Linked DNA regions of Butyrivibrio fibrisolvens. The protein of the gene in region 2 interacts with the protein of the main gene of each other region in a pairwise test. Links are inferred from orthologs where the notes say so. Each region holds a gene or a part of one and is shown on either strand. Other genes may lie near its edges. The genes, in order: grpE and groL.

The links.
Region 1: the proteins of groL (region 2) and grpE interact in binary tests that used the Escherichia coli proteins (3 or more experiments, as listed by UniProt). The link is inferred for Butyrivibrio fibrisolvens from one-to-one orthologs.

Annotation. Positions count from the first base shown.
Region 1 is NZ_CP065800.1:363,839-379,378, forward strand. The notes cover bases 1-2,920. They hold grpE (nucleotide exchange factor GrpE), read right to left. Parts: upstream 1,820-2,920; coding sequence 1,181-1,819; downstream 1-1,180. Other genes in these bases: dnaK (molecular chaperone DnaK), read right to left, coding at 1-1,051; hrcA (heat-inducible transcriptional repressor HrcA), read right to left, coding at 1,859-2,905. Outside these bases: I7804_RS01490 (DUF6465 family protein), read right to left, coding at 3,089-3,925; I7804_RS01495 (DUF5711 family protein), read right to left, coding at 4,260-5,498; I7804_RS01500 (aldose epimerase family protein), read right to left, coding at 5,594-6,661; recombination mediator RecR, read right to left, coding at 6,658-7,257; I7804_RS01510 (YbaB/EbfC family nucleoid-associated protein), read right to left, coding at 7,257-7,607; dnaX (DNA polymerase III subunit gamma/tau), read right to left, coding at 7,735-9,585; I7804_RS01520 (6-phosphofructokinase), read right to left, coding at 9,743-10,816; purF (amidophosphoribosyltransferase), read right to left, coding at 11,012-12,439; I7804_RS01530 (MFS transporter), read right to left, coding at 13,119-13,505; I7804_RS01535 (S9 family peptidase), read left to right, coding at 13,504-13,872; I7804_RS01540 (endo-1,4-beta-xylanase), read left to right, coding at 14,183-15,505. UniProt on the Escherichia coli protein: Participates actively in the response to hyperosmotic and heat shock by preventing the aggregation of stress-denatured proteins, in association with DnaK and GrpE. It is the nucleotide exchange factor for DnaK and may function as a thermosensor.
Region 2 is NZ_CP065800.1:3,053,694-3,069,320, forward strand. The notes cover bases 345-3,208. They hold groL (chaperonin GroEL), read right to left. Parts: upstream 2,653-3,208; coding sequence 1,036-2,652; downstream 345-1,035. Other genes in these bases: I7804_RS12730 (adenine phosphoribosyltransferase), read right to left, coding at 345-548; I7804_RS12740 (co-chaperone GroES), read right to left, coding at 2,790-3,074. In the rest of the region: more of I7804_RS12730, read right to left, coding at 24-344; I7804_RS12745 (metallophosphoesterase family protein), read right to left, coding at 3,551-4,435; I7804_RS12750 (hypothetical protein), read right to left, coding at 4,544-5,071; I7804_RS12755 (QueT transporter family protein), read left to right, coding at 5,380-5,889; I7804_RS12760 (Rpn family recombination-promoting nuclease/putative transposase), read right to left, coding at 6,166-6,987; I7804_RS12765 (coiled-coil domain-containing protein), read left to right, coding at 7,331-7,684; I7804_RS12770 (rhomboid family intramembrane serine protease), read right to left, coding at 7,787-8,350; I7804_RS12775 (hypothetical protein), read left to right, coding at 8,425-8,808; I7804_RS12780 (fructose-1,6-bisphosphatase), read right to left, coding at 9,107-11,044; I7804_RS12785 (dicarboxylate/amino acid:cation symporter), read right to left, coding at 11,255-12,547; I7804_RS12790 (DUF5722 domain-containing protein), read right to left, coding at 12,824-14,419; I7804_RS12795 (DMT family transporter), read right to left, coding at 14,713-15,627.

The DNA.
Region 1 (15,540 bases), 2.7 Mb from region 2 along the record:
CACCCTGGATACCTGCACCTACTGCTACGCATTCATCAGGGTTAAGGTTCTTGGAAGGCTCCTGACCTGTGAGCTGCTTAACCTTCTCTACTACGCAAGGAACACGTGTAGAACCACCAACAAGGAGGACTTTACCAAGGTCTGCATTTGTAAGACCTGCATCTCTCATAGCATTCTGAACAGGAATAGCTGTTCTCTCTACAAGATCATGGATAAGTTCTTCGAACTTAGCTCTTGTAAGATCCATATCGAAGTGCTTAGGGCCTTCTGCTGTTGCTGTGATGAAAGGAAGGTTGATGTTAGTTGTTGTAGAAGAAGAGAGTTCCTTCTTAGCCTTCTCTGCAGCTTCCTTAAGTCTCTGCATAGCCATCTTATCGCCTGAAAGGTCTACGCCTTCCTTAGCCTTGAACTCTTCTACCATCCAGTCGATGATCCTGTTATCGAAGTCATCACCACCAAGGTGTGTATCACCGTTTGTAGAAAGAACTTCGATGACACCATCACCAATCTCGATAATAGATACATCAAATGTACCACCACCGAGGTCATATACCATGATCTTCTGCTCTTTCTCATTGTCAAGACCATAAGCAAGAGCTGCAGCTGTAGGCTCGTTGATAATACGCTCTACTTCAAGACCTGCGATCTTACCAGCGTTCTTAGTAGCCTGACGCTGAGCATCATTGAAGTATGCAGGAACTGTGATAACTGCCTGTGATACAGACTCTCCAAGGTAGTCCTCAGCATCCTTCTTGAGCTTCTGAAGAATCATAGCAGAGATCTGCTCTGGTGAGTACTTCTTGCCATCGATGTTACGGCCATTGTCTGTACCCATATCTCTCTTGATTGAAGAAATTGTGTGATCTGCATTTGTAACAGCCTGACGCTTAGCAGGTTCACCTACAAGTCTCTCACCATTCTTAGTAAAAGCTACAACTGAAGGAGTTGTTCTAGCACCTTCTGCATTTGCTATAACGGTAGGCTTTCCACCTTCCATGACTGCTACGCAGCTATTTGTAGTACCAAGGTCGATACCAATGATTTTACCCATAGTTAATTTACCTCCATAACTATTTCATCTTATTTTTGATCTATCCCTACTGGGAAATCGGAGATGTGTAAAGCTTTGTGATCATAAATGCCTTCTTGGCAAAAACATCGAAGACAATCTCTATCTCCTCTATTTAGCAACAGCCACCATTGAGTGACGGATAACTGTATCGTGATATGTATAGCCCTTCTGGAGCTCCTGTGCGACAATTCCTTCTTCGTACTCATCGCTCTCTACCTGCATTACTGCGTTGTGGAGATTAGGATCAAACTCTTTGCCAAGAGCTTCTATCGGCTTAACATCCATGTCTTCAAGAGTCTTTAAAAGCTGCTTGTAGATCATGTCAAATCCCTGTACAAGAGAATCATCTTTCTTATCTTCCGGAACTGCTGCAAGACCTCTTTCGAAGTTATCTACAACAGGAAGTATCTTGGTAAGTACATTGCCTGCTCCTGCATCGAACATCTGAGACTTCTCTTTCTCAGTTCTGTTACGGAAGTTCTCGAACTCTGCAAGCTGACGCTTGTACTTGTCTGTCATGTCGTCAAGCTTGTCCTGAAGAGGATTTTTCTTTTTTCCAAAAAGAGATTTCTTGCCCTCTTCCTTGACTTCTTCAGAAGCCTTATCTGTAGTATCTGCATCAGCTGTTTCTTTTGATGCTTCTGCAGTATTTTCGTTCTCAACCGCATCTCCTGATTGAGCTTCGTTTTCTTTAAGAGCTTCTTCTACTTCTTCCTGCTCTTTTTTGATTTCCTTTTCCTGACTCAAGTTGATTCTCCTTTATTACTATTTATTATATGAAAATAGCTAGTCGTTCTTCTTATAAAGATCATCCAGCTGATGCATCATTTCCTTAAGTGTAGATATGACCTTGTCATAGTCCATTCGCTTGGGGCCTATGATACCGACTGTGCCTCTCATACCTTCGGCAAGTTCGTAGGTTGCTGTAACTACGCTGCAATCCTTCATAGTATCTACCGGTGTTTCATTGCCTATATAAACCTGAATCCCGTGTTCCGTAGCACTAAGAGAACTTTCTACAAGACTTGTAAGATCACTCTTTTCTTCAAATGTATTGATAAGTTCACTCGCCTTTTTATTATCTGAAAGTTCGGGATATTTCAGGATATTGTTGGTACCGCTTGTATATATCTCAAGCTCCTCATCGGCTCTTATGGACTCTGCAGCTGCGTCTATCACATGACCTACAATCTCGGAGTGGATACCAGCCTGCGCTTTGAGAGCTGCGATAAGGCCAAGGTTGATATTCTCAACTGATATACCGCTCAGGTTCGTATTCAGGATCATGTTGAGCTTAAGGATTGTCGCATCATCAAGCTCTTCCTCAACCGGTATCATCTTGTTCTTGATAAGATTGCCTTCAAGAACTATGGTAGCCAGAAGATGATCAGCATCCACTCTGCTTATCTGAAGGAATTTGAGCTTGTTCTTGCTCATGGTAGGTGTTGAAACCATGGTCGCATAATTGGTATTGTCCGCAAGCTGTCTTGCAACATGCTTAAGAAGATTCTCAAGCTTCTCTTCCTTATCAAGAAGCATCTCACGCATGCTGTCGACTTCCTTCTCCTTCTGGGCGAGCATATCATCTACATAGATACGATAGCCCTGATCGGATGGTATACGTCCTGCAGAAGTGTGTGGCTGTAATATAAGTCCCATCTCTTCAAGGTCTGCCATCTCATTGCGGATAGTCGCAGATGAAAGGTTCAGATCCGTATACTTGGAAATCGTCCTGCTTCCAACCGGCTCTCCGGTCTCCAGATAATTACGAACGATTGCATTTAGAATTGTTTTCTTACGCTCTGTAAGTTCCAAATGATTACCTCTTCTCATCCGATGTTAGCACTCACTCGACTTGAGTGCTAACATCTTACATACGTTAAATTATCACTTTAAAACTATACTGTCAACCGACTAATAAATAAAAAGTCTAAAGAAAATATAAAGAAGCGCAAATCCTTATAGGATCTACGCTTCTTAAAAAAACAAAAAAGATATGGGGCAATTTAGGACTTGTTACAGATCAAAACTTCCAGTCTCTTCATCTGCAACAAAATATACCTTACCTTCTTCAGGCTTAACATAAAGGTTAAGGTTCTTTACAGATTCAAACTTATCACCAATAACAGCTCTTGCTTTATTATAAAGAACACTCTGCTCTATATCATAATCGCGATACTGTAGTACAAGCTTGACCTCAGGTTCTTTAGTTTTAGCAGCAGTATCCTTTGCAGCAGTGTCTTTAACCACAGTATCTTTTACTGATTCTGCCTTCTTTGCCACTTCCTTCTTGACTTCTTTAGCTTTCTTTACTGTCTCTTGCTTTATATCAGAGATTTTCTTTACAACCTCTTTCTTTGTATTAACTGCCTTCTTAGATGCTACCTTTTTAGAAGCTTCTTTTTTGGGAGTTTCTTTTTTAGAAGCCTCAGTTTTAGGCGCTTCCGTTTTTACAGCTGTAGCTTTTTCTTTTACTTCATCCTTAGCTTCAGCTATCTTCTTTTCTTCTTTTTTAGCTGAAGTTGCATTTTTCACTACATCTTTCTTAACTTCAGATGCTTCTTTCTTAGCCTTGGCTACCTTCTTTTTGGTTTCTTTTTCTACCTTTGCAGCCTTTTCCTTTATCTTCTTATCTTCTTCTGCAGCTTTCTTTGATACAGAAGCTTTAGCCTCTTTAGCCTTTTTTACTGCACCTTTTTCAAGCTTTATAACTTTGATACCAGCTTCTTCCTGCTTTGCCTTTTCCTCTTTGGCAAGTGCTGCTGCCTTCTCACTCTGCTCTATCACTGCAGCCTTTACAATGGATTTTATAGTTGCTGTAGGTCTTACCTGAGTGTCTTTGCTTTCTATCATATTGGAATCCTCCCCATGCACAAGCATGCCTTACAAGTCGCAAGGTCAATTATTAAAAGATGTTTTGGAAAAAAATACAGTGAATCTGTTTGAACTAAAATACTTACGTTTTCGAGTTTATCGCAATTTCGTTACAATGTCAATGATTTGATATCTCCAAATACAAACAAAGAGCCATTTGGGGTAATATATTTTTTGTATATTTGCTATCAAAATAATATATTATACCAAATGACTCTTTTTTATGCTCTTACTATATATGTAAAGATCAGTCTTAGTTCTATATAGTTCTATCTCAGTTCTGTATTAGTTCTATCTCGGTTCTATATTAGTTCTATCTCAGTTCTATCTGATCTATCGAATCAGCTGTCACTATAGTAAATCTGTTCCTGCTAGGTCCAGGGATGATTGCCTTTATACTTTCATCAAACTCCCCTTCAAATCGAAGAGTTCCATCTATTCCATATAACTGCCAGTGCTTGTCATTGTACACAACAAACTGATCATCTGAGAAGAACATATCAGTATAATCAAGATCAAAATACTTCTCCAGAATATCCTTACCTGAAGTATTGTAGACTGTAAGTTTATAAGCTCCCTCTTCTGCTGTTCCGGCGCATATGATGCCTGCGTAGTCTTCGTTGTTATAAACGCTCATGATCTCAGTCTCACCGATCTCATTGACAACAGGGTCATTAGGAACATCCTCACCCTTGTAGAAGACTATACTCTTATCAGATACAGCCATATTAGTACTTGAATCAAGAAACACATCATATGGGATGATAGTATCTTCATACTTGAATGAGCTTACCATGTTATCTGTCTCATTCTGACCTACAGCTCCAAAGTTAAAGAAGGTAACGCCTGTCAGAATAGAACCTCCCGACTCTTTCAGATAACATACTGCCAAAAGCTCAGCATTGGGAGACAAGGACATGCTGGTAGGATATCCACTGTTGGCCATAGTAGCCTTGATAGCTGCAAGTTCCTTGCCCGATGTATCAAAAAGCTTGATCCTTGTTATATCATCATCGTCAAGAATGACCGCAACTACCCCCTGTGATGAAACGCAGAAATCCCTGATAGGAAGATTGGTTCCAAAACTTCCAAGAGTTCCCTGCGAATTGGCAACATAGATAGTATTACCATTATAATCACCAACTGCAACGGTCTCACCGCATATTCTCACCACAGGTGCCTGCATATCATAGGTCATATTCCATAGCGCCCTTCCGTCTGCAGACATACAATTGATACCATCTTTACTGTATCTGATTATATTCTGTCCAAGCGGAAGTACTGTGACACCAGACATGCCGGTAAGAGATGTAGAGCTAAGAACCCTGGATTCCGAATACACCTTGTTGTGCCAGTTCACATATATAAATGCTATTATGGCAACCGCCGCAATCAGCAAAAAAATAGTTCTGTAAAATACTATAAGCCTATGATTTCTTATCTTCTCCTGATAAGAAGGCTCTCTGGAAAAAGATGCACCGGTTTCTTCGTCCGGTGCATCTGCATCTCTAAAATTTCTGCTGTAATCTCTAAAGTTTTTGACTTCAGCCATCAGTCCTCCATATAGAAAAACCTGTAAAAGATCTTTATATTTCTACAAGATAAGTGATGTAGGGATTCAAGTTTTTAACCTATACTTAACACCACTTAGTTAAACTTATAAACTGTAACAGCATCATATGGACGATCAGGTCCATATACAGGACTTGGGAATGAAGGAGTATTGATAGAATTAGGATATGTCTGTGTTTCAAGACAAAATCCATCATACTGACCATACTCATATCCGTCCTTACCAACAATATCCTTAAGGAAATTAGCTGAATAGAACTGGAATCCCGGAAGATTGGTAGATGCATGCATAGTGATTCCTGTTGCAGGATTAGTAACTATAGCAAACTCATGCATACCACCGTCAACATTTCCATCCTCATCAACTGCACCATCGATTATGAAATTATGATCATAACCGTTTGCAAGAGCGATCTGCTCATAATCTGATGCAATATCCTGACCGATAGTCTTAGGAGTTGTAAAATCAAGCGGAGTTCCTTTAACAGCACGCTTCTCACCTGAAGGAATAGAATTCTTGTCCTTAACAGGTGTAAAGTAATGAGAATTGAGCTGAAGCACATGACCGAGAACCTTGCCGCTTCCGCTGCCACCGAGATTGAAATAGGTGTGATTAGTGATATTGATAAGAGTATCAGCATCGCTGTCTGCATGATAATGAAGCTTAAGCTCATTGTCATCAGAAAGTGAAACTTCTACTGTAAATGTACGATTGCCTGGGAATCCAAGCTCGCCATCAGCAGCCTTATAAGTGAATCTTACAAGATTGTCTCCCTCTTCGCTGTCCCATACTGTCTTGTGAAAACCATTGTCTCCATCTGTATGAAGATTGTTTACACCGTTTTCATTAAGTGGAAGATGATATTCCTTGCCTGCAATGGTATACTTACCACCCTCTACACGGTTAGCTGATGGTCCTATAGTAGATCCAAGAGTAGGCTTATTGTCTGTATAGCCTTCAAAATCATCAAATCCAAGAACCACATCGCATCTGTTTCCATCACTGTCCTTAACAAAGACGTTCTGGATGTTGATACCATAATTAAGAACAGTTACTTCCATATCATTTTTATTAGTAATATGGAAAAGATATACAGCCTGTCCCTTTTGTGTCTCCCCAACAAATTCTCTCTTTACGCTCATACTTCCGTCCTTCCCTCTAGTGCGCGTAGTAGCGTCACCTCATCAATATATTCCAGATCCCCTCCAACAGGTACACCGCTCGCAATACGAGTCACTTTGATACCTGTGGGCTTCACCAGTTTACTTACATACATAGCTGTCGTCTCGCCTTCAAGACTCGATCCTGTAGCAAGGATGACCTCATTTACATCCTCTGTCTGAAGACGCTGTAATAGTTCTTTAAGTCTTATATCAGATGGTCCTACGCCAAGCATAGGTGATATTACGCCCTGAAGCACATGATATAGACCATTGTACTTGCCTGTTCTTTCATATGCCGCAAGATCTCTTGAGTTCTCGACAACCATTATTGTTGACTTGTCCCTGCTGTCATTGGAACAGATAGGACACAGATCACCATCTGTAAGTGTGCAACACTTCTTGCAATAGTGAACATTCTCTCTGGCATCATTGATAGCACCTGAGAGCCTTGCAACACGGTCCTTGGGCATATTGATAATATAAAAAGCAAGCCTCTGAGCTGACTTCCCTCCTATTCCGGGGAGAGAAGAAAGCTCTTCTATCAGCTTGTTAACATGGCCACTGTACAGATCCATTAGAATCCAAGTCCTCCAAAGCCGCCAAGTCCGCCTGTCATCTTGCCGAGGACTTCTGCGTTAGCCTTATCAGCTTCGCCCATAGCTTCATTAACTGCAGCAACGATAAGATCCTGGAGCATCTCTACATCATCAGGATCAACCGCTTCCGGAGAAATCTTGATAGACTTGAGCTCTTTGCCACCTGTAACAGTTGCTTCTACAGCACCGCCGCCGGCTTTAGCTGTGAACTCTTTAGTCTCAAGCTCTTTCTGATTCTCTTCCATCTGACGCTGCATACGCTGTGCCTGCTTCATCAGATTATTCATGTTTCCAGGCATTCCGCCAGGAAATCCTCCACGCTTACTCATAAAATAATACCTCCGTAAAATCCATTTTATAAAAAGACATATGAATAAATTCTATGTACTAATTATTAAAAAATAAAATTTAATGCATTTGGATCTACATTTAAAATACTTCTAAATCCAAACACGATCAGACCTCATCATCAGGCTCATCCTTTTCTTCAAAAGAATTGCCATCATCTTCAGGACTAAGATTCTGAAGCGACTCCGTCATAAATCCGTAGTCCGCATCATGCATATCGCTTATATCACCGGATACTTCATCCACAGCCTGACTTTCATTTATACTATCAGATACTCCGCCTGTCGGCTGACTATCACTTGCACCATCAGACACATTGTCCTTAGAGATTGTATCCTCTACAGGCCTATTAACTTCATCTTCTGTCACAACATCAAACTGTATTGCAGACTTTATAGCTTCAAGGTCTATATATGACTCCTCAAACTGTTCACCCTTGGCAAGAGCTCTTATCTCGACCTTGATATCCTTGCCAAAAGCATCTGCAAGTTCCTGTTCAAGATACTTCTTCTGAGCCTCAATGATTCCCATGGTGACCTGGTTATTAAATACCATCTGAAGAGTATTATCAGCTCCAAGAGACAGTCTGGGTCTGTCAGTCTTCATGAAGTTCTTAAGGGCAGCATCTTTCATACCGCCAAGAAAGCGATCGAACCCGTCAACTACAGCTTTGATATCCTCAGGGATCGGCTTATCAAGTTTCCTTGCTGCTACAGGTTTTGGAGCTTCTAATGATGCGCCGGAAGACGCAGCATTTGTCACAGCAATCTGTCCATTCCTGATCCTGTCTATGATATCAGCAGATTCTCTTGCTTTATTCTCAAGAGCTCTTACACGCTGAGCCAGTCCCTCATCTGTTGTGCCTTCCATCTGAGGGCGACAGATCCTTATAAGCGCCATCTCAATCAGAATACGCTTTTGCGCAGCAAAACGCAAACTTGCTTCAAGCTCTGAAAATACGCTTATAAAATGCATTATAGTATCTATGTCAGTAGCTTGGGCCTGATCCTTTAATACCTCAAGATTATCAGATGATATATCAACAACATCTTCTACATTATCAGAAGTTGTGACCAGCATCAAATTCCTAAGATACCATACAAAATCCGCAACGAACTGTGAAAGCTCTCTTCCCTGTATAACTACATCTGCAAGGATGCTAAGTGCTTCCTTGGCATCTGACTGTGTCAGAGCTTTAAACATCTGACCAAAGACTGCTGTATCAACTGCTCCCAGCACTCCCAGTACCTTATCATAGGTCAGCTCCTGCCCGTAGTTAAAGGCAACACACTGATCCAGAAGGCTTAAGGAATCTCTCATGGATCCGTCAGCAGCTCTTGCGATATATCTAAGTGCCTTCTCCTGTGCTTTGATACCCTCTCTTTCAGTAACTTCCTTAAGTCTGTCTTCTATAGTATCTATAGTGATACGATGAAAATCATACCTTTGGCATCTTGATAAAATAGTGATCGGTATCTTCTGAACTTCAGTAGTAGCCAGAATGAAAAGCACATATTCCGGAGGCTCTTCAAGTGTCTTTAGAAGTGCATTGAAAGCTCCTGTAGAGAGCATGTGTACCTCATCGATGATGTACACTTTCTTCTTGCCCATTGTAGGAGAATAGGACACTTCATCTATGATGGTTCTGATATTATCAACACCATTGTTGGATGCAGCATCGATCTCGACAACGTCAACGCATCTGCCTTCTGCTATGGCTCTGCAGGTCTCGCACTCACCGCAAGGATTGCCATCTACGGGATGCTCGCAGTTAACAGCCCTTGAAAGTATCTTGGCTACAGACGTCTTACCTGTTCCACGGGTTCCGCAGAACAGATATGCATGTCCCACACGGTCTGATATTATCTGATTTTTAAGTGTTGTTACTATATGATCCTGGCCTTTGACATCTTCAAATGTCGGAGGACGGAACTTTCTATATAATGCTACGTATGGCATCTCTAATACTCTTTTCGCAATATCCTATTTTTTATAAATAATAATGTTACACTGCCAAAACTATAAGCATAGGCTAATAAAATCTATGATAGGCGCTCTTGGCCATGAGCTTTGACACCTACAACATTATAACACAAGAAAGGAATCTCTCTTACCATTAATCTCCAAAGCAGATACCAAGCATCTTGGCTTCCTTGATAATACTTGCATCCTTTGGAAGGGACTTGAGCTTGCCGGCAACCTCTTTAAGAGGGACCTTGACCATCTCACGATTCTTGTATGCGATCATATATCCGTATTCTTTGTTAAGAATAAGCTGTCCTGCCTCTACTCCGACACGGCTTGCAAATACTCTGTCATAAGGATCAGGCACTCCGCCTCTTTGCATATGCCCGGGAACTGTAACTCTGACTTCGCGACCCGTCTTTTTCTGAATCTGATCTGCGATCTCGTATGATACAGAAGGGAATGCATAACTTGAAAGTTTCTTCTTATACTCTTTCTTGGTAAGCTTGGCATCCTCTTTGGAGATAGCACCCTCTGCAACTGCAAGGATGGTGAATCTCGAACCATTTGTAGCACGTCTTTCGATAGCTTCTATAACCTTGTCTATATCATAGGGAATCTCAGGGATCAGGATGATATCAGCGCCTCCTGCAATACCTGCATTAAGGGTAAGCCAGCCGACTTTATGCCCCATAACTTCTACTATAAATACGCGGCCATGAGAATCTGCTGTTGTATGGATGCAGTCGATTGCATTAGTAGCAACATCAACTGCGCTCTGGAAACCAAAAGTCATATCAGTCCCCCAGAGATCGTTATCTATTGTCTTAGGAAGAGATATGATATTAAGCCCTTCTTCTCTAAGGAGATTGGCTGTCTTCTGAGAACCATTGCCGCCAAGAACTACAAGGACATCCAGCTGAAGCTTGTAATAGGTCTGTTTCATGCATGCAACCTTGTCTTTGCCCTCTTCATCGGGTTCGTGGATAGTCTTAAAAGGAACTCTGGATGAACCAAGAATCGTCCCACCTCTTGTAAGAAGTCCTGAGAAATCTCGAGGCGTAAGCATCTTAAAATCGCCGTTAATAAGGCCTTTATAACCATTAAGAAATCCATAGATCTCCATCTGCGTGCCGCTAGCATCAAGGCACTTAACCACGCCTCTCATAGCTGCATTTAAAGCCTGACAGTCACCACCACTTGTAAGCATACCTATTCTAATCATAAATAACCTCATGTCGCGAGTGAAACGAGCGGCTAATGGTTCGAATTGATGGAGCTCGCGACATCAATTCGGGTTTGAAAATGGAACATTTTCAAACTCATCCCTCCTTACCTCAAAAAACACTACCACTAATTCTAACATATTATAAAGCGCTATAAGTAACCAAATACTTATAGCGCTCTCTTAATAAAAATATTATGCTTCAAATTCACCGCGGATGTCGCTTACAGGCGGCTCTTCAGGATATCTTCCTGTAAAGCAGCCTTCGCAGATAGACATCTTGTTATCTACAAGGTCCCCAAGTCTATTAAGCTTAAGATAACCAAGAGAATCTGCCCCTATTATCTTTCGTATATCTTCTATACTTTTGTTATAGGCAATAAGCTGCTCTCTTGCAGGGATATCTGTGCCAAAATAGCATGGCCAGAGAAATGGAGGCGATGATATCCTCATATGTACCTCTTTGGCTCCAGCTTCTCGCAGCATCCTGATGATCCTGTCTGAAGTCGTACCACGTACTATAGAGTCATCTATGATGACAACTCTCTTACCATTTACTGCATGGTTTAAAGCATTGAGTTTGACCTTGACGCTGCTCTCACGGTTCTTCTGTCCGGGCTTTATAAAGGTTCTTCCTATATAAGAGTTCTTGACAAAGACCTGACCATAAGGAATACCTGACTCCATGGAATAACCAAGTGCTGCAACATTGCCGGATTCTGGTACACCTGCTACGATATCAGCATCTATCGGATCATCCTTGTATAAGAATCTTCCGGCTCTTATTCTTGCATCATATACGCTCTGACCATCCAGAACAGAATCAGGTCTTGCAAAATAGATATATTCAAAGATGCAGTGTCCGTGCTCTTTTTCAGGAATGCATCTTGTTTTATTAGAAAGGATCTGTCCATCAGAAGTGATAGTTACTATCTCTCCGGGCTCAACATCTCTTATATATTCGGCATCTATAGTATCAAGAGCGCAGGTCTCTGATGCAAAGATGTATGCGTTGTCTCTTTTGCCAAGGACAAGTGGTCTGAATCCGTGAGGGTCTCTTGCTCCTATAAGTTTACGAGGGGACATGATAACAAGGCTGTAAGCTCCCTTGATCTGAGGCATAGCAAGAGCAACAGCATCCTCAACGCTGGCTGTACGAAGTCTCTGCCTTGCAATAAGATAAGCGATAAGCTCAGAGTCGATTGTAGTCTGGAAGATTGCTCCGGTATATGCAAGCTCATCTCTAAGTTCTGGAGCATTGGTCAGGTTGCCATTGTGTGCAAGGGCAAGGGTTCCCTTAACATAGTTAAGAACAAGGGGCTGGGCATTTTCTCTTACTGAGGATCCTGCAGTTGAGTATCTGACATGGCCAACGCCTATATTGCCCACAAGCTTGTCTATGTCTTCACCTGTAAATACTTCATTCACAAGTCCCATATCCTTGCGGGAAAGGACTTTTCCTTTGGGGCCGTTTGTATCGCTTACTGCAATACCGCAGCTCTCCTGACCTCTGTGCTGAAGTGACTCAAGTCCATAATATATGGATCTTGCAACATCACCTCCCGAAAGGTCATACATACCAAAAACACCACACTCTTCGCCAATTCGATCTTCCGACAACATACGCTTCTCCTATTTCTAAATGATGAGATCAAGATTCCCACTTGGTCGGAGGCATGTCCGGAAAAATCTCGCCAAGGCAGGCGGAATATAAATCTTTGCCACGTTGTTAATTGTTTTATGAATTCTAGGACATATAAATACATCCATGTATTTCTATACATGTCCAGTTACATCCTGTAACATGGCATGATATCTGGAGCTTTTTATTCTGGGGTCCAAACTCGCTTCGCTCAGACATGTGGACCCCTGGCAGAATAAAAATCTCCATCTATCACGCTCATGAATTTTATAAAACAATTAAAAAACGTGGCAAAGATTTATATTCCGCCTGCCTTGGCGAGGTTTTTCCGGACATGCCCCCGGCCAAGTGGGTAGTTTGAGTTATTGATAATAAAAAAGCTGACAAAAGGGTACAGGAACTAATGAAAATCCCTAACGCCTTCGTCAGCTTTTCTTTAAAAATCAACTTATTATAATTCGAAGTAATAGTAAAAGTGAATTTTTATTTAAATTCATATATGCAAATTTCTTTATAAATATAACTTTATGTTTTCAAATAAAACTCGTATAACACCGAATTATTATTTCGCCATTCTTATCTTTTGTCAACAGTTAAGAAACTCTTTTTATACTTATCTGTTAACACCAAGAATTGTAAGGTCGTCTGCCAATTATGGAATCAGCCGTTTCTACGCTTTCTGAGTACTTCTATGTTATCTTCAACCTTCTTCTTTGAAAGAGGATAGAAGAAAATAAGTGAGAGTGAAAGAAGAACCATTCCTATAGCCGGAATGAGGGTAGCAACGTTATAGATGCCGTTGACTACGCCTGTATCAAATGCTGTCTCAGCTGTGTATCCTGTGATAGAAAGAAGAAGTCCTGTAAGACCTGATGCACCGGCCTGGCCGAGCTTTCTTGCAAATGAATATACAGCGTATACAGTACCATCTGAACGGTAGTTATTGTGTACTTCAATATCATCAATTACATCGATGATCATAGCCCAGCATACAAGAGCGAAAATACCAAGTCCTACAATATTCCTTGGATATACAGCTGTCTGCATGAACGAGTTCTATAAGGCATATACTTCTCTTCCTGTAGGCAATCCTATGAGAGAAGGCATCGCGCCATTTCTGCGACGCCTTGCAGGTCCTGATGTTGATAGTAAGCTTGTGTCATCCTATGACCTTCCATCACACATAGACAGCTCCTATCCAAAGACATACATCGTTGCCAATGAAGATGACGGCACAGTTCCTGTAGCCAATAGTAAGGCAATGGACGCAGTTCTTACTAAGCTTGGCGTAGAACATATCACCAGGATTGGCTCAAAAGGGGGTCACAGCTTTGGACTTGGAAACGGACTTGAAGTATCCGGATGGCTTGAAGAAGCTGTAGACTTTTGGAGAGGCACTACTAAAAACATTTAAATGACACGAAAGGCGCAGAACCAACATCTTGGTCTGCGCCATATATCACTCTATTCTTAGCAGCTATTCTTTTTCCATCTTTCTATTCCTGCTATTATGTATGTGCATTTGTGAGCCTGATTCATCGTACTTTTCTTTGATTCATTCTGTGAACTACTCCGACTTATAGAAGTCGGAGTAGTTCACCCATTATCGCTTCAACTTAGCAATCATCCACAAGTGAATAACAACAGATGATAAGCACGGCGAGACGTCATGACGTATATTTTTAATATCAAAAACTATATCAATACAATATATGGGAGGCGTTATGAAGGTAAGAAAACTATTATCGGGGGCACTAATAATCGCTCTGCTATCAGGATGCAGCGCGGCAGCATCTAATGAGGACGGAGCCAAAGATGGAACAGATGCATCTTCCGGGCAAGCTGCATCTGTAGAAGGATCTGCCGATGCAGCGGAGAGAGGCGCGTCAGATGGGGATACAGCAAGTGAAGGCAGTTCTGATTCCGAAAACCTTGTTACAGGTGATGAGACAAGCGCTTATGAAGATCAGGAAGTTGTTCCTCTTAAGGATCTGTGCGAAGATTACTTCCTGCTTGGGGTTGGTATCAATGGAAGTACTCTTGAGAATCAGACACTTAATATCCCACAGTATATGGAACTTAGCAAAGAGCAGTTTAATAGTTGTACTATGACCAATCTTATGAAGAGCTGCTATATCCTCGATCAGTTCGGATCACAGGATAATCTTAAAAATGGTAACGAAGAGCCTGCACTTAACTTTGCATCCATCGATCCTACTCTGCAGTGGTGCAAAGACAATGGAATGAAGATGCGTGGGCATACTCTTGTATGGCATACCCAGGCTCCGGGATGGTTCTTCAGAGAAGGCTACACTGATGACGGTGAATATGTAGATAAGGATACAATGCTCCTTAGAATGGAAAGCTATATAAGACAGCTTGTAACTCATGTTCAGGACGAATACCCCGGAGTTATATACTGCTGGGATGTTGTCAACGAAGCTGTAGAACCCGGCGCTTATGATCCTGACAGCTACTTCATGTGCAGGACTATGACAGGCGAAGACCCTAACCCATGGTATGACACCATCGGCGAAGATTATGTAGAGATGGCATTTACCTATGCAAGAAAATATGTCGATGAAGACGTCAAGCTCTTCTACAACGACTACAACACCTACCAGACTCCAAAAACTCAGGCCATCTATGACCTGTGCTCACACCTTAAGGACGAGGGACTTATAGACGGTATCGGAATGCAGGGATACTGGGGCATCGACTATCCCAATGATGAAGCCATCAAGACTGCTATCACCAAATTCGCAGAACTTGGCCTTGAGATTCAGGTAACAGAGCTTTCTATCGGCGTAGAATCCGAAACTCCTGAACAGTTCGAAAAGCAGGCAACCAGATACGGACAAGTATTTAAGCTCCTTCACGACATGGACACAGAAGCAGGCGGCCCTGCTAACATCACCTGCGTAACACTGTTCGGACTTGTAGATCACTACCGCGAAGGCGACACCACCAATACCCGTATCTTCGACCAGAACTACGAACCAAAACCAGCATATTTCGCAATCAAAAACGAAATGGAACAATACTAAGCATTCATGCTACTATAAAAATCCCAAGCCAGATA
Region 2 (15,627 bases):
TAATCTTATGATTAATCTTCCAATTACTTGCCCTCGTATACGACAGCAGAATCAAGTCTGTAACCGGCGATCTTCTGTCTTCCGTTAAGTCCTGCAAGCTCCATCATTACAAGGACACCTGCAACTTCTCCGCCGAGAGACTCAACAAGCTTGATCATAGCTTCTGTTGTTCCGCCTGTAGCGATAAGGTCATCTACGATGAGAACCTTCTGACCAGGCTTAACAGAATCCTTGTGCATCTCAAGAGTAGCCTTGCCATACTCAAGATCATAATCAATAGATACTGTCTCTGCAGGAAGCTTACCCTTCTTACGGATAAGTACAAATGGTTTGTGGAGATTATATGCAATAGGTGTTCCAAAAATGAATCCTCTAGACTCTGCTCCTACTACTACATCAAAATCAAGATCCTTAACAAGGTCCTGCATTGTATCAATAGCAAGCTTGAGTCCATCCGGATCCTGCATTACTGTAGTGATATCCCTGAACATAATTCCTTCTTCAGGGAAGTTAGGTATTGTACGTACATAGTCTTTTAATTCTTTCATTATTCCTCTTTTCCATAATCAATGAATGATTATTATAAAATGATGATAGTTTATAAAGGTGAAGGATCAAATCCTTATAATATACCTTTTAGTTAACATCATTATTTAACATATTATAGATTGTGCAATAACGTCATAATGCGCTTTCAAGAACGTGTAATTTTCAAAATCCTTGACTTATAATGCACTTCTAATGATCACCAGTCTAAATGTTATCGCTTTTAAATAATTATTATAACATTTTACTGATTATACTAGACATATATTGGTAATTTTACCAAGAAAACGCTTGTAAAGCAAGATACTACGCATTTTTATTATGATCACCTCATCAAAACTGCATAATATAGGGCAAAAAATGCACCACGATCATATCGTATTGATATAGTCGTGGTGCAAAATATATCTTAACTTATATGAAGTCTCCTGCCATTTCTATGAATGTTCAAGGTCTTCTTAAAAACTAAGAGCTTCCGCCATCAGTTAATTAATACATTCCTGGCTGAGGAGCTGGAGCTGCCGGTACAGGCTCTTTGATTGTTGCTACAGCAGCTTCTGTTGTAAGGAATGAAGAAGCAACTGATGTAGCATTCTGAAGAGCTGATCTTGTAACCTTAGCAGGATCAAGGATACCATCCTTAACCATATCTACATACTCTTCCTTATATGCATTGAAACCAACTCCAACTTCAGACTCTTTTACCTTATTTACGATAACGGATCCATCAAGACCTGCGTTAGTTGCGATGCGGAAAAGAGGAGCTTCAAGAGCTTTAAGAACGATCTTAGCACCTGTCTTCTCATCACCTTCAAGGTTCTCAAGAGACTTAGCAGCTTCCTTAGAAGCGTGGATGTATGCGCTACCACCGCCGAAGATGATACCTTCCTCTACAGCTGCACGTGTAGCATTGAGAGCATCTTCCATTCTGTACTTAGCTTCCTTCATCTCTGTCTCTGTAGCAGCACCTACGCGGATAACTGCAACACCGCCAGCGAGCTTAGCAAGTCTTTCCTGAAGCTTCTCTCTATCAAAATCAGATGTTGTATCTTCGATCTGCTTCTTGATCTGAGCAACTCTTGAATCGATGTCAGCCTTGTCGCCTTCACCATCAACGATTGTTGTCTTCTCCTTAGTAACCTTAACACTCTTAGCACGTCCAAGGTCATCAAGTGTTGTATCCTTAAGTTCAAGACCAAGGTCAGATGAGATAACCTTACCACCTGTGAGGATTGCGATATCCTGAAGCATCTCTTTACGTCTGTCGCCATAGCCAGGAGCCTTAACTGCAACTACATTGAATGTTCCACGGAGTTTGTTAACAATAAGTGTTGTAAGAGCTTCACCTTCAACGTCTTCAGCGATGATGAGGAGCTTCTGGCCTGTCTTAACAACCTGCTCAAGAAGAGGAAGGATGTCGTTGATGTTAGAGATCTTCTTATCTGTGATAAGGATTGCAGGCTCTTCAAGGTTAGCTTCCATCTTGTCCATGTCTGTTGCCATGTAAGCTGAGATGTAACCTCTGTCAAATTCCATACCTTCAACAAGGTCAAGCTCTGTCTGCATTGTCTTGGACTCTTCGATTGTGATAACGCCGTCGTTAGAAACCTTTTCCATAGCGTCAGCGATCATCTTACCAACTTCATCATCACCTGATGAAACTGCTGCTACTCTTTCGATCTGCTCCTTGCCGCTTACCTTTGTAGCCATCTTCTTAACAGCTTCTACTGTAGCGTCTGTAGCCTTCTTCATACCTTTACGAAGGACGATCGGGTTAGCACCTGCAGCAAGGTTCTTCATACCTTCGTTGATCATTGCCTGAGCAAGAACTGTAGCTGTTGTTGTACCGTCACCTGCTACATCATTAGTCTTTGTAGCAACTTCCTTAACAAGCTGAGCACCCATGTTTTCATATGGATCTTCAAGTTCGATCTCCTTAGCGATAGTAACACCATCGTTTGTGATTGTAGGAGCACCGTAAGACTTGTCTATTACAACGTTTCTTCCCTTAGGTCCGATTGTTACACCTACTGTATCTGCAAGCTTGTTAACGCCTGCAACCATTGCCATACGAGCATCATCACCTGATTTAATTGTCTTTGCCATGATACATGACCTCCATAATATATTATCTAGTTTGCAGGATATGATCCTGCTTCATATAAAGACTGTTTATCATCTGTATTCCAGATCTTCTTTTTATCCGAAAACAAATAGACAAAATCTTCTTTGCAATTTTTGATTTAGTCAACTGTTGCAAGAATGTCGTTCTGCTTTACAATGATGAATGTCTCTTCATCAAGCTTAACTTCTGTTCCTGCATATTTAGAATAAATGACCTTCTGTCCGACTTTAACTTCCATCTTGACTTCTTTGCCATCAACAACTCCGCCAGGTCCAACAGCTATAACTTCAGCCTGCTGAGGTTTCTCTTTTTCCTTTCCAGGAAGAACGATTCCTGATGCTGTTGTCTCCTCTGCTTCAAGCTGCTTTAATACAACTCTGTCTCCAAGTGGTGTTAATTTCATGATAAAGCCTCCTTTATATAGATATATAATTTGCTTTTTTAAAGATTAACAATCATATCTGTGCTTGTTAACTTTAGACTAAAACTTAAGTCTTATAGAATTGTTAGCACTCAAACTCCCTGAGTGCTAACCACAAAATATATAATAATGTTGCGGCTTTTATGTTGCAAATTGATTTACAGGTGGATATTGTAGTCTTTTCTCGTAATATCTCTTATATTCTCTCGTTTTCTCTCATTTGCTTCTTGACCTTTTGTCATCAAAAAAGGACACCCCTTCAAACGCGCTTCCAGAGCGGCTTTGAAGATTGTGTCCTTCTTTTATAATCCTTTGTTTATTCTTTTTTTATTTTTGACAGGCCTTGTTATTACAAAGCTTCGAGCTCTTTATTATCTGATTTACTTGCAGACTTCCCACTTACCAGACAGACTCCTACCCTTGAATCTGCGTCTGGCTTTTGTGGGAAGTTTAAAAATCTACCTATGAGGTATATCTTTTCCATGCATATCTATATAGTTCTCTTTAAGGGCGAGAGCCCAGTACCTCTCAGGGATATCCGGCCAACGGGCTTCTCCTCTTTCCTGCTCGCACAGCTGAGTTGCTCTCATAAGGATTGTCTGATTAAGATCCACACCTGTTCTTATAGTATGCATTGTAACTGCTGCCCAGGCAGGCGCCATCTCCATAAGGCCTGATGACATAAACTCAGACAGAATCTCTTTTCTGTCATAATCAAGCTGAAAGTATTCTTCTTCCCATCTGTCTCCTTCATCATGAATTATGGCAAACTGTGTCTTGCCGCCATAGTTCCAGGGAATGCCTATAGAGCCCGGATTGACAGCTTTCTTGTCTCTATAGGTGTAAGTCTCCTGCTCATGATGATGACCATGCAGGATAAAATCAGACCTTAGCTGAGCCACAATACGCCTTGTAGTACGGCTCTTACCCATCATGAATTCCCTTGAAGAATTGGGCGATCCGTGGCATAGCTCAAAAGAAGGCATACCCTTCTGCTTCCACATCGAATATATAGGAAGTGAGTCAAAAAAGTTAAAGTCCCTGTCTGTCATATTATTATAAGTATACAAAAGCGTACCGCTGGCAGAACCCTTCTTCCATCCTGACTCGCCCTTTTTCCTATAATCAAGAAGATACTCTTCGCGGTTACCTCTCACAATCCAGACGTTAAAAAACTTCTGCATCATGTATATCATTTCCATAGTTTTCTGAGGATTGGGACAGTCCGTTACATAATCTCCCAGAAGTACGAAATTGGTAATTCCCTTCTCACAGGCCTTGTCAAAACAAGCCTGAAAGGCGCTGTGATTGGCATGTATATCGCTAAAAACCGCAATGTCCATCTATGTCCCCCACCATGTTCCTGCAAGTACCGGTCCATTTATATAAGAAAAATAATCAGTCTATGAAAAAACATATATCGTCATAAAGTCTCGACAAATCCGGTATATTCACGCTTTCTTATCAATCAGATATCCGATTACTGTCCCTATTATTATTCCAGAAAAAGTTCCAACCCAGAGATTAGATATAGTGATTCCAATGATCAAACCTGCAACAAGACCTAATATCATGTAAAGGCCTGTCCAGGATGTCTTCTGTTTTGTGATCGAATAAAAGTCACGTCCATCCCTGTTCTTGCGCCTTACATAACCAGCCTTTTCAAGGCTATGTACAAGATCATCATCCTCATGCCTGCAAGACGTTCTGACTACCTTAAGTTCCTGGAATTTAAACACAAAACTTGCTATAGCAGAGTATATTTCAGCACCAAGAGAGGGCTTTTGGTATGCAGGTTCAATATCCAGTAAAAGCGTTACTTCCCCATCAATTCCGGCCTCTTCAAAATGAAATCTCCCTACCTTCTTATCAGCATCATCTCTAAGGGTAACTGACCATTCTTCTTCCCAGAGTTTATCAACACTCTGAGGCTGTATCAAAAAATGCCTCGTAACAAGCGGCAATAACTTATCTCCCATAAATACCTCCAAGTAATACAATTAGTATGCATAATATCTCGCACTATCATTATATCATTATGATTAATTTACTTCATCCGGAAATAATTCTTAGATAAGTTAATTTCTATATACTGCTTGCCCTTGTAAAAGCTTTGAGGATGTTGGTCCGTCCAAGTGGGAAGTTTTAGTAATTATATATTTTTAGTCTGATCAGTATCGCCTTTACAAAGCTTTTATTCAGTGTTATCATACCTGTTGCTATACGAGTGTTAAATCCTTCCCACTCGCAAAATCGGCACATAGCCGTACACTAAAGGAGAAAGAAAATGAAGAAATCAAAAACTCTGTACATCGTACAGGCAGGCGCCATCGGCGCTTTGTATGTAGTATTAACAATGTTCGCGCAGGGATTCGACCTTGCAAGCGGAGCAATCCAGTGTAGATTCTCAGAAGCTCTGACAATCCTCCCATTTTTCACACCGGCTGCTATTCCCGGAGTTACAATAGGATGTCTTTTGTCTAATATCCTGATGCAAAGTGCACTTCCGGATGTAATATTTGGAACCTTAGCAACACTTATTGGATGTATTGGAACATATGCTCTTAGAAAACACAGGATTCTTTGCTCACTTCCGCCTGTAATAAGCAATGCGCTTATCATTCCGTTCGTACTAAAATATGCTTATGGCATGACAGACCTGATTCCTTTTATGATGCTTACAGTAGGAGCCGGCGAAGTTATTACCTGTGTGATATTCGGTGAGATACTTCTCAATGCTCTCTTCCCTGTAAGAGGAATATTATTTGCTGACGATCATACTGCTAAAAAGATCTGATAAGCACGATCAAAAGCTGAAGAAGAAAATCAAGAAGAACTGAAGTACATAATAAGAAGGATAAATATAAAGAACTGTGAAAAATGAGATGATCACTTTTTCACAGTTCTTTTTTATTCATTACATTATAGGCTTTACTTATTAATTCCACGTTTCTCGGGAAGCTTCGTTCTCTATCCCACAGTTTCTTATATTTCTTGGTTATCTCCGGGAGGTATTTGACCTTGGAAACAATCCTATCGACATCATTAAAGCCTTGATTGGGAAGAACAATACTTATTCCTGTATTCCATTATCTGCTAATAGTTTTTTTAATCTATTGATTTCTTCAGCTTGAGTAGCAATTGTCTCGGCCTGAGCTTCGAGCTTTTCAGCCACTAGCTTTTCATGTATTATGGCATCTTCTCTTATACGACAACGCTCTCTGATCTCAAAGTCAGAATTAGAGAGATAAATTGATTCTGCAGTAGAATTCATAGATGGATTATCTTTAGTTATCATCTTTATTTCCTCCCAGGTAGTTGCTTTGAAGAGTTTTGCCCACGTATCGATACCACTGGTTCTGTCTTCATCAGTTGCCAGTTCTGTATGATTTAAGTCTACCACATATAAATTAAACTTGTCAGTATAGAGATATTTATCTTTTGAGTTCCTCATCTGATATTTTCCAAAGAATTCAGGATGATCTTCAAATAGAGTAAAATCCAGAAAGCCCACATGATATACAGGCTTAACAGTTATATAATCTTTGCCTTTGGACACATTATCAAAACGTCTGCATAGGTATGAAAGGGAACGTTCCGGCCAGTTCTTATAGTTTACAATCTGCATCTCAAGATTGATATAGCTGTCGTTGTTAAGAGAAACATGAATGTCTAACTGGTATTCTTTACTGGTAACATCTGCTCCCATGTCAATTGCATTTTCTATCCTGACACTAAGAACGCTTTCTCTCTGGAGTTTAAGGATAGAGCAGATCAGACCAATAAGTGTCTCTTCATCCCTTTGTAATACCATTCGGAACATGTAATCGTTGGTCATGTTGTATTCAAGCTTTCCAGTAGCTTGAAGATAGCTGTATTCAGTTGTTTCTTGCATTAATAGTCTCCTTCTTGTTTGCTTTTTTCCTTTGAGCAATAAAAGAAAGAGCATCTACAACATCTAATACTGCTCAAAATAAAAATTGGAATTCAAGGCGATTTGCCAGGAATCAATCTGTTTTGGATTGCGATTTATGATGTACCGCTGAAAACCAAACAAGAAATATGCTATCATGGAAAATGGATGAGCGCAAGTTAATTTATTTGAAATACGGGAAAAGTTCAGTCATACATTTTATAAATCAGTTGATATTTTCCTATGCAAACTTCATAATTAAGGAATAAAAACAAAATTAGATGCATGGCTTACCTTCCTGGGATGCGATGAGCCAGAGTATATTATGGAGCTTATCAGTAAATATCCGGAGTTTGAACCCATGTATTCCCACCTGTACGATATGTGCAGGAATATCGAAGGAGTGATGAATATGTTCTCTAAAGAACTGCAGATCATGGATCACAATACAGCTACATATATGATTGATGAACTTCAGGAAGAACTCGATACTACTAAAGAACTGCTTGATACTACTAAAGAACAGCTTGATACCACTAAGGAACAGCTGGATACTACTAAAGAACAGCTTGATATCGCTAATTCGATGAATCTTAAGAAAGATGATACTATTTCTTCTCAGGCAGAAGAAATCATAAGGTTAAAGCAGCTTTTAGCTGATAAAGGCGTAGAAGCATAAAAATAATCAAGTCCTACCTAGCAGCTATCTCTTTTGCTAAGTAGGACTTTTTTTATGGCTATGAATTTAGCATTAATTGGAACGTGATATTAAAAAGATGTTTTATTTTCTATTGAGTTTGAATCCGACAACTGCGCCGATGATACCGCCTATAACATGTGACATATTCGAGATATCATCCGTAAGGACTACGCCCTCGTACACCTGCTGCCCCAAGAATACCACCGCTACCAGTATGAATGTAAGCGGTATCTCACCATTTCTAAAGCTGGTAAAAGATGTAAGAAGTATAAATGCAAATACTACGCCGCTTGCGCCGCACAAAGCAACATTTGGGAACAGGAAATAGTTCACAACTCCCGTTACAAAGGCTGTTATAAGGATGACCTGCATTATCCTTTTCGAACCATACTTTTCTTCAAGCATTGGTCCAAGCAGCAGGATAAAAGAAGCATTGCCTATATAATGATCCCATCCGCTGTGACCAAGTACATGAGTAAAGAATCTTATGTAAGTTAGAGGATTGGTAAGCGATGAGTGATAAGTCATAAACAAAACCTCGTTGCTTACACCTAGCGTTGCAAAGCCAAGCAGCAATACTGCAAGACTTATAAAGATAAAACCAAGAACTACAGGTGAATTAAATGTGATCTTAAACTTTTTCATTGAAGCTAAATCCCCCATTCCTGTGATACAATTATTTTAGAAGCTATTATCAGAATGCAGAAAGTAATCAGTAAATGTCTAAGGTAATCAGTATGGAAAAACGTCTAAAAGAGTATCTATCCTATATGGCAGATTTCATCACCACTGACCACAGCGGCGAAGAATACCTAAGAGCATACAAAGATCTCATGACTCAGATAGCCTTCTTCCAGCACGAAAGGCTCATCCATCTTATTGTCACGGTCACATTTGCAATCCTTACTCTCATGGGAGTAATTGCATATGTAATGACATCCATGATCCTATTACTCGCCCTGACATTCCTATTTATTATACTCCTCATTCCATACATCAGGCACTACTATATTTTAGAAAACGGAGTCCAAAAGCTCTACACTTACTACGATTCAATCAAAGTGTATATTCCGACTTCTAATTCTCATTATCCTTTTACTTGAATTCCACACCTCTACGTAGCAGCATTCTCAGAATCTTTGCAATGGCGGACTGTATATGAATCATTGCCACGCTTTTTAATTGTTTTATAAAATTCATGAGTATGATAGATTGAGTTTTTATTCTGCCCGGGGTTCACATGTCTGAGCGCAGCGAGTTTGAACCCCAGAATAAAAGACTCAAGATATCATGCCATGAATTTATAAAACAATTAACAGCATGGCAATGATTCATATACAGTCCGCCATTGCAAAGATTTTGAGAATGCCAATAAGCAGAGGTGTGGATGCACTTCTTATATCACTTCTCCTTGATAAGGCCGTTCTTGTATGCTTCCATTAGTTCCTTGAGATCATCTATCTGCTTCTTAAGTTCTCGTCCGACATCAGTATCCCTTACCATAACTCTCTTCTCAAACTCCTCAGTGCTTACTATCTTGGGCGTATATTCCTGCCCGGGTGTGAAGCTCCTGTGAACAGCAAGGGCAAGGTGATGAGAGTTGCAGATAAGTGTATACCCTGCTATTCCTGTCTTTTCATGATATGCCTTGGACAATCCTCCATCTATGACATAGAGCTTTCCATCAGCTTTGACAGGGCTCTCTCCATTCTTAACTTCAACAGGAACATGTCCGTTGATTATATGAGATCCTGCGCAGCCCAGACCAAACTCACTCAATATCTTTTCAACATATTCTTTATTATCAGTATATGAATAATATGCATTAAAAGTCTCTTTACAAGCTGCCTTATCATCGACAAAATAGTGCTCGAATGTTGTTATCTTGTCTTTGCCAAAAAGAGGCGAATTCTTGCCGCACCACAGATACCACATAAGGTCTACTGCTTTTCTTTTCCTGACAGGATCTGTAACCTCATCCAGAAAATATGCGTCAATGCACATCTGGTTCAGATAATCCATAAGGCTTCTGCCGGAGAATGATCCGTCTGCATTACTGATCTCAACAAACGATCCGTCATTATTCATAGGAATGCAGCCGTGGTAAAGGAGGTTATTGTTGCATATCTTGTACATAGCTCCGTGGGAGTATATAAATCGTATATGCTTATGCAGAAGCGGCGAATGAATAAAGCTCATCTTAAGGGTATGGATGAGTTCACCCTCTTCAATCGTCAGATTATAAGGGTGGAGCGGATCAACTGTAGGGAAGTTCCAGTCCTTAAGCTTATAAGTTGCGCCATCTATTGTAACTGTATGCTTGTCATAGTCGATGTTATTAAGAAGGAGCCTGTCTTCCATCTCGTATTCCGGATGCTGCATTATAAGCTGTCCTTCAAGCTTGAACTGTATGATAGAGATAGCCTTACACATCTTGGCAGCAAGCTCGGGCTCTACAGAGTCGTACTTGTTCTCATCAAGCTGATGTATCTTGAAATTATCACATGGATCATCCGCATATGTGCTTGCAGCAAACATAGAAAGAGGACGAAGGTTGATACCATAACCATCCTCAAGTACGTCAAAAGAGTTATAGCTGGTCGCAATCCTAAGTACATTGGCTATGCAGGCTGTATTGCCGCAGGCAGCGCCCATCCAGCTAACGTCATGATTGCCCCACTGGATATCAACGTCGTGGAAATTCATAAGCTCGTTCATGATAACATCAGCATGAGGTCCTCTGTCGAATATATCACCGATTATATGAAGTGAATCTATAGTCAGGTTCTGAATAAGACCGCACAGGGCTGTGATGAACTCATCTCCTGCATCCACGTCTATGATACCGTTTATGATCTCCTGATAATACTGCTTCTTGTCAACATCCTTGGCATCATTGTGCAAAAGTTCATCTATAGCATAGGCATAATCCTCAGGCATCTTCTTACGAACCTTGGACCTTGTATACTTTCTACCAACACATTTTACTATCTGAACGAGCCTAAATATGGTAATCTTCTGCCACTCAGCATTATCTACGCCCGTCTGTCTGGCATTTGAAATAATTCTATCAGGATAATATATAAGGTTAGCTAGATAAAGCTGCTCCTGACTAGATAACATATCTCCAAAGGTCTCTGTGATCTTGGCCCGTATGATACCTGATGAGCTCCTAAGAAGGTGCACGAAGCTCCTATCCTCTCCATGAAGATCTGAGAAAAAATATTCTGTTCCCTTTGGAAGTGCACAGATCGCACGAAGATTGATGATTTCTGCACCAGCCTTTCTTGAATTTGGATATTTCTGGCTTAAAAGCTTAAGATAGTCAAGATCTCGCATAAAAATGTCTCCCCATATAAATGTAAGTGTTTACATAACAATAATACAACTTCTTTAAGTTTACACGCAAGCACACTTTTACCTGCACATAAAAAGCAGTAGACACGGTACACCCCCTATCTACTGCTTTTGTGGTTTTATAATTTCAGTTTATTTCTAAAAATATTATCTACTCAAACTTCCCGCTTGGAAGTTTCAGTTATTTTTTTTTCAGCTCGCTTTTTCGCTCGCTTTGCTCTTAGACACTTTTTTATTGATCCAATCCTTACCATCAGTAAATCTTGCAACGATGAAGCTAACTACATAATCCCCTGCTGCATTGACCATAGTTGCAGGAGGATCGATGAGATTGCCAAGCGCAAGAGCTATAGGATATGCAATTGCCATCTGATCAGGGAAGAACATGGTTACAAGGACAAGTTCTCCTACTCCGCCGCCTCCCGGGATTCCTGACATAGCTACTGATGAGAACACAGCTATTATGATAGCAAGGACAGCTCTGCCACCGGTAAAGTCCATACCGAATATTCCAAAGAGGAAAGCAACCTTGAGGATTGCAGACATTGATGAGCCATCCATATGCATTGTAGCGCCCATAGGAAGGACTATATCCGTTACATCCTTAGGCACACCGGATTCCTGCGCAACTTCCATATTGGTAGGGATGGTTGCAACAGATGAGCATGTTCCAAATGCTGTAACTGCAGGTCTGAACAGGTGCGAGAACATAACTGATATACCCTTTTTGCCGCCGCCAAACCATGCATACAGAGGGAATGAAACAAACATGTATACGAAACAAAATACATAATAAGTAATAAGCGCTCTTGAATAGTCACCGATAAGGTCAGGTCCGTATGTAGCTACAAGACTTGCAAAGAATCCAAAGAATCCGATAGGTGCATAGTAAGTGATAAGCTTAACGATGCGCATGATAACTTCAGTCATGTTAGAGAAGAACTTGCCTACAATAGACTGTGATCCGCCGCATCCCTGAATTCCAAAGCCCGTAAATACAGATGCTACGATAAGAGGCAGCATCGCTCTTCTTGAAAAAAGAGCTGTGAAGTCTTCAACTGTAAAGAAGTTAATGATCATCTGCGGAATCGAAATAGTATCACCAATCTCGCCTTCAGTAAGATCATATGTATGTGTAACAGGCGGGATCACCATCATGACTATATAAAATAAAACTGCAGCAATAAGACCTGTTACAAAGAATGTCGCAATAGTGGTTCCAAGTATCTTGCCTGCCCTTTTGGGACTTTGCATATTACCAATGGCACTTGATATTGAGAAAAATACCATAGGCACAACTACGCAGAACATAAGGTTTATAAACAGCTTACCTAGTGGTTCAAGAACAGTGGCACCGCTTGATATAGTGCTGCCATCCTCCCCTGTTACAACAGGCCATATCCATCCGACAATGCAGCCTGCAACGATAGCTATCAGCATAGCCATAATGAAACCATAACTTTTTAGAAAATTCTTCCTACCCATAGTCCTCCTTCCGGCTCCAACGAGCCAAGGTCCAACGATTCTAAAAAATAAAAAGGCAGCGCCTTGAGAGTCTATAAGCTCTTCATCGCGCTGCTCTTTAATATTATCTCATTGCTATATATGCGTAGTCAATTACAATACGTATACATTCGCACGTTTTACCATCTAAATGCAAACTGTACCTCTGTTCGTTCCATCCCCTTACAGATCAAGAGATTTTATATCCTGGTCCATGCTGCATCATCTAACTTATTATCTTCTATGGTTAAGTCCCTTTTACCTTGAATACGCACTCATGTCATTAGCCCACTTATCTGCTCCTATTATGGACTGGGCAAAAGCTACTGCATTATCAGAACCGCCAGTGTTCATATCCCTGAAGTAGGCATATGCAACTTTTTGATTGCCGCTTGAATCGAGGATTCCGAAGTACAGGTTCTGCGCTATCTCTTCGCCGCTTTCTTCAAGATTTTTGATAAATATACCTTTTATATACTGGTTCCGGATAACTCTGTTGTAGGCATATATGATTCCCGCAGCCTGCGAGTTCTGATCACCGTATACCGCTGAGCTATAGCCACATTCTGTCAGATATACAGGTCTTACCTGACCTTTATTATTAAGATAAGCTGACTGACACAGATAATCCGTGAGAACTTCTATATTCTCCATTGTAAGCATATCTGTGCCTGCATCATGACTTATAAGTGACCCATAATATGGCGTCATCGGAGTCCAGAATGGTGTCCAGTACAAGGGAGTATTGTACGGATGCTGTGCAAGTCCCCAGTTAATGTTACCTTCTGACTTAATATAAGCATTGACATTGTCAAGAACATCTCTTCCATCGTAGAAAGTCGGATCAGAAGTTCTGTTTCTGTCCCACATCTGGTCGATACACATGCAGACATTGGCGTTTTTGTTCTCACTCATGATAGCGTTGTAGCAGATCCTAAGACTATCAGCATATATTCTTGAGTAGGTTGCAACATCAGTATATGGCAGATAGTTCCATGACAGATACGCATTAACTTCATTGCCTATAACCCAGTTATCGATCTGGCCATGTCCAGTACTTCCGTTATAGCGGTTACTGATATAAGACATCAGAGCTTCAAGCTTCTCAAGACCTCTTTGATCAGCAGTATTGAGCATATAATAAGGACAGGATCCGCCGCCATCCCTTGCCGTAGGATAGACAAACTCCGCATCCTTATAGCCATTTAGAACCACCATCGTTACTGCAAGGCCTTGATTGTTATACTTTTTCATCAGCTCGTCATAGCCTGAGAAGTTACCTGTGATAGACCAGGTCTTGCCATTATAATTCCAGTTGCCGCTGGAAGATTCGCTTATGCTGAACTGGTGGATATTAAAGTTATAGGCAGTCTGACCTGCATTAAGACCTCCAAGGTTATTGCCCCAGATTCCCTTTTTGTTGGATTCGTTTTTCCTTGAAGACGTATTGGTTGCCAGAGCTTCCGGGTTAGTTATGTAATGGAAGTTACTAACTATTGTGTAGCTGCCACTATTTAAGGTAGCAACTGCAAACTTGTCATACAGATGAGAACTTGCAGTTCCCTTATTCAGGGCAAAAGAAAATGTCGCACTAGTACCTGCAGCTGCACTTGCAACAGGAGTTCCCGACGGCGAAGCTTCGTACATCTTAAGCGCAAACAAATGGTACAATCCGTCATCGCTTGAAAGTACAGATGACGCAGACGCCTTGACTATTACATTACTTCCTTCAATCTGAGCCGAAGTAATACTTACAGTTCCAGCAGCTCTTGCAGGAAGCTTAGACGGAGCCAGAAATACAAACAAGGCAACAAGTGCCAGAAATATAGCAGAAATCTTTTTCTTTTGATTCATAGATAACCTCTCTTTATACCTGAAAACTCCATATAAAGTCTTAGTACCAAACTAAAGCAATGGCTTTAATACCACCTCTTTAAATTGATATTGTAAACAAACATTCAGATATATGTATATCGGAGGATCGCACTAATTCCTGAATATTTCTTCTGGCTTTCTTTTGCCAGCTACTCTTTCCTCTCGAGTATTCACTGGCAGTTATCAGCAAATACATTTATATTGCTCAAACTTCGCATCTGCCAAACATACGCCACCCTCTGAGGCAGATGCGAAGTTCCAGTTATATTATTCTATTTACTTTTCTTATTGATGATATATATTCCAAGACTTACAAGCACAAGCGCTATAAGAGTATAGATACTAAGTGCCTCCGCGCCTTCATGAAGGAATATCGCAGATAATATAACTCCCATCACAGGATTGACGAAACCCAGTACTGTAACAGTACTAACAGGATTATATTTAAGGAGTACTCCCCATAATGTATATGCACCAGCAGATATGAATGCCATATAGACAAGAAGCGGTATACTTCCTGCAGACACGATGGTTAGATTCCCGCCCATAAGCTTTCCGACTATGCTCATGACGATCCCACCTATGAAGAACTGATAGCCTGACAATATCACAGGATTCTCTTTTTGGGAAAAGAGCTTAATAAAACATCCCGCAACAGCACTTGCAAATGCTGCAATAAGCATCGCTCCCTCGCCCTGAATAGAGAACCCTCCTTCAAGGAAGGATGCGCTACCACCTGTAACGCAGAGAAATACTCCGGCAAAACCTATAAGCATACCTGCAGCCTTACGGACAGAGAGCTTTTCAAATCTAAAAGCATATACAGCAAGAAGTATACTAAAAAAGCTGCCTGCTGCATTAATGATGGACCCTCTAACACCTGATGTAAAAGCAAGTGCCATATAGAAGAAAATGTACTGAAGTATAGTCTGGAAGCAGGCAAGTACCAGGATGTATCCAATAGATGATCTCTTTGGGATCAGTACCTTTTTCTGAAGAATGCTTCCAAAGATGATGACCATAATACCTGCGATTATGAATCTGGTTCCTGCAAAAAGGATCCTTGATGGTGTATCACCTGCTGCTATAGCGAATAGTTCATATCCTATCTTGATAGCAGGCGAAGCGCTTCCCCATAAAGTGCAGCAAAAGATTGCTGTAAGGATCACGATAGGAAGCTTTGTCCA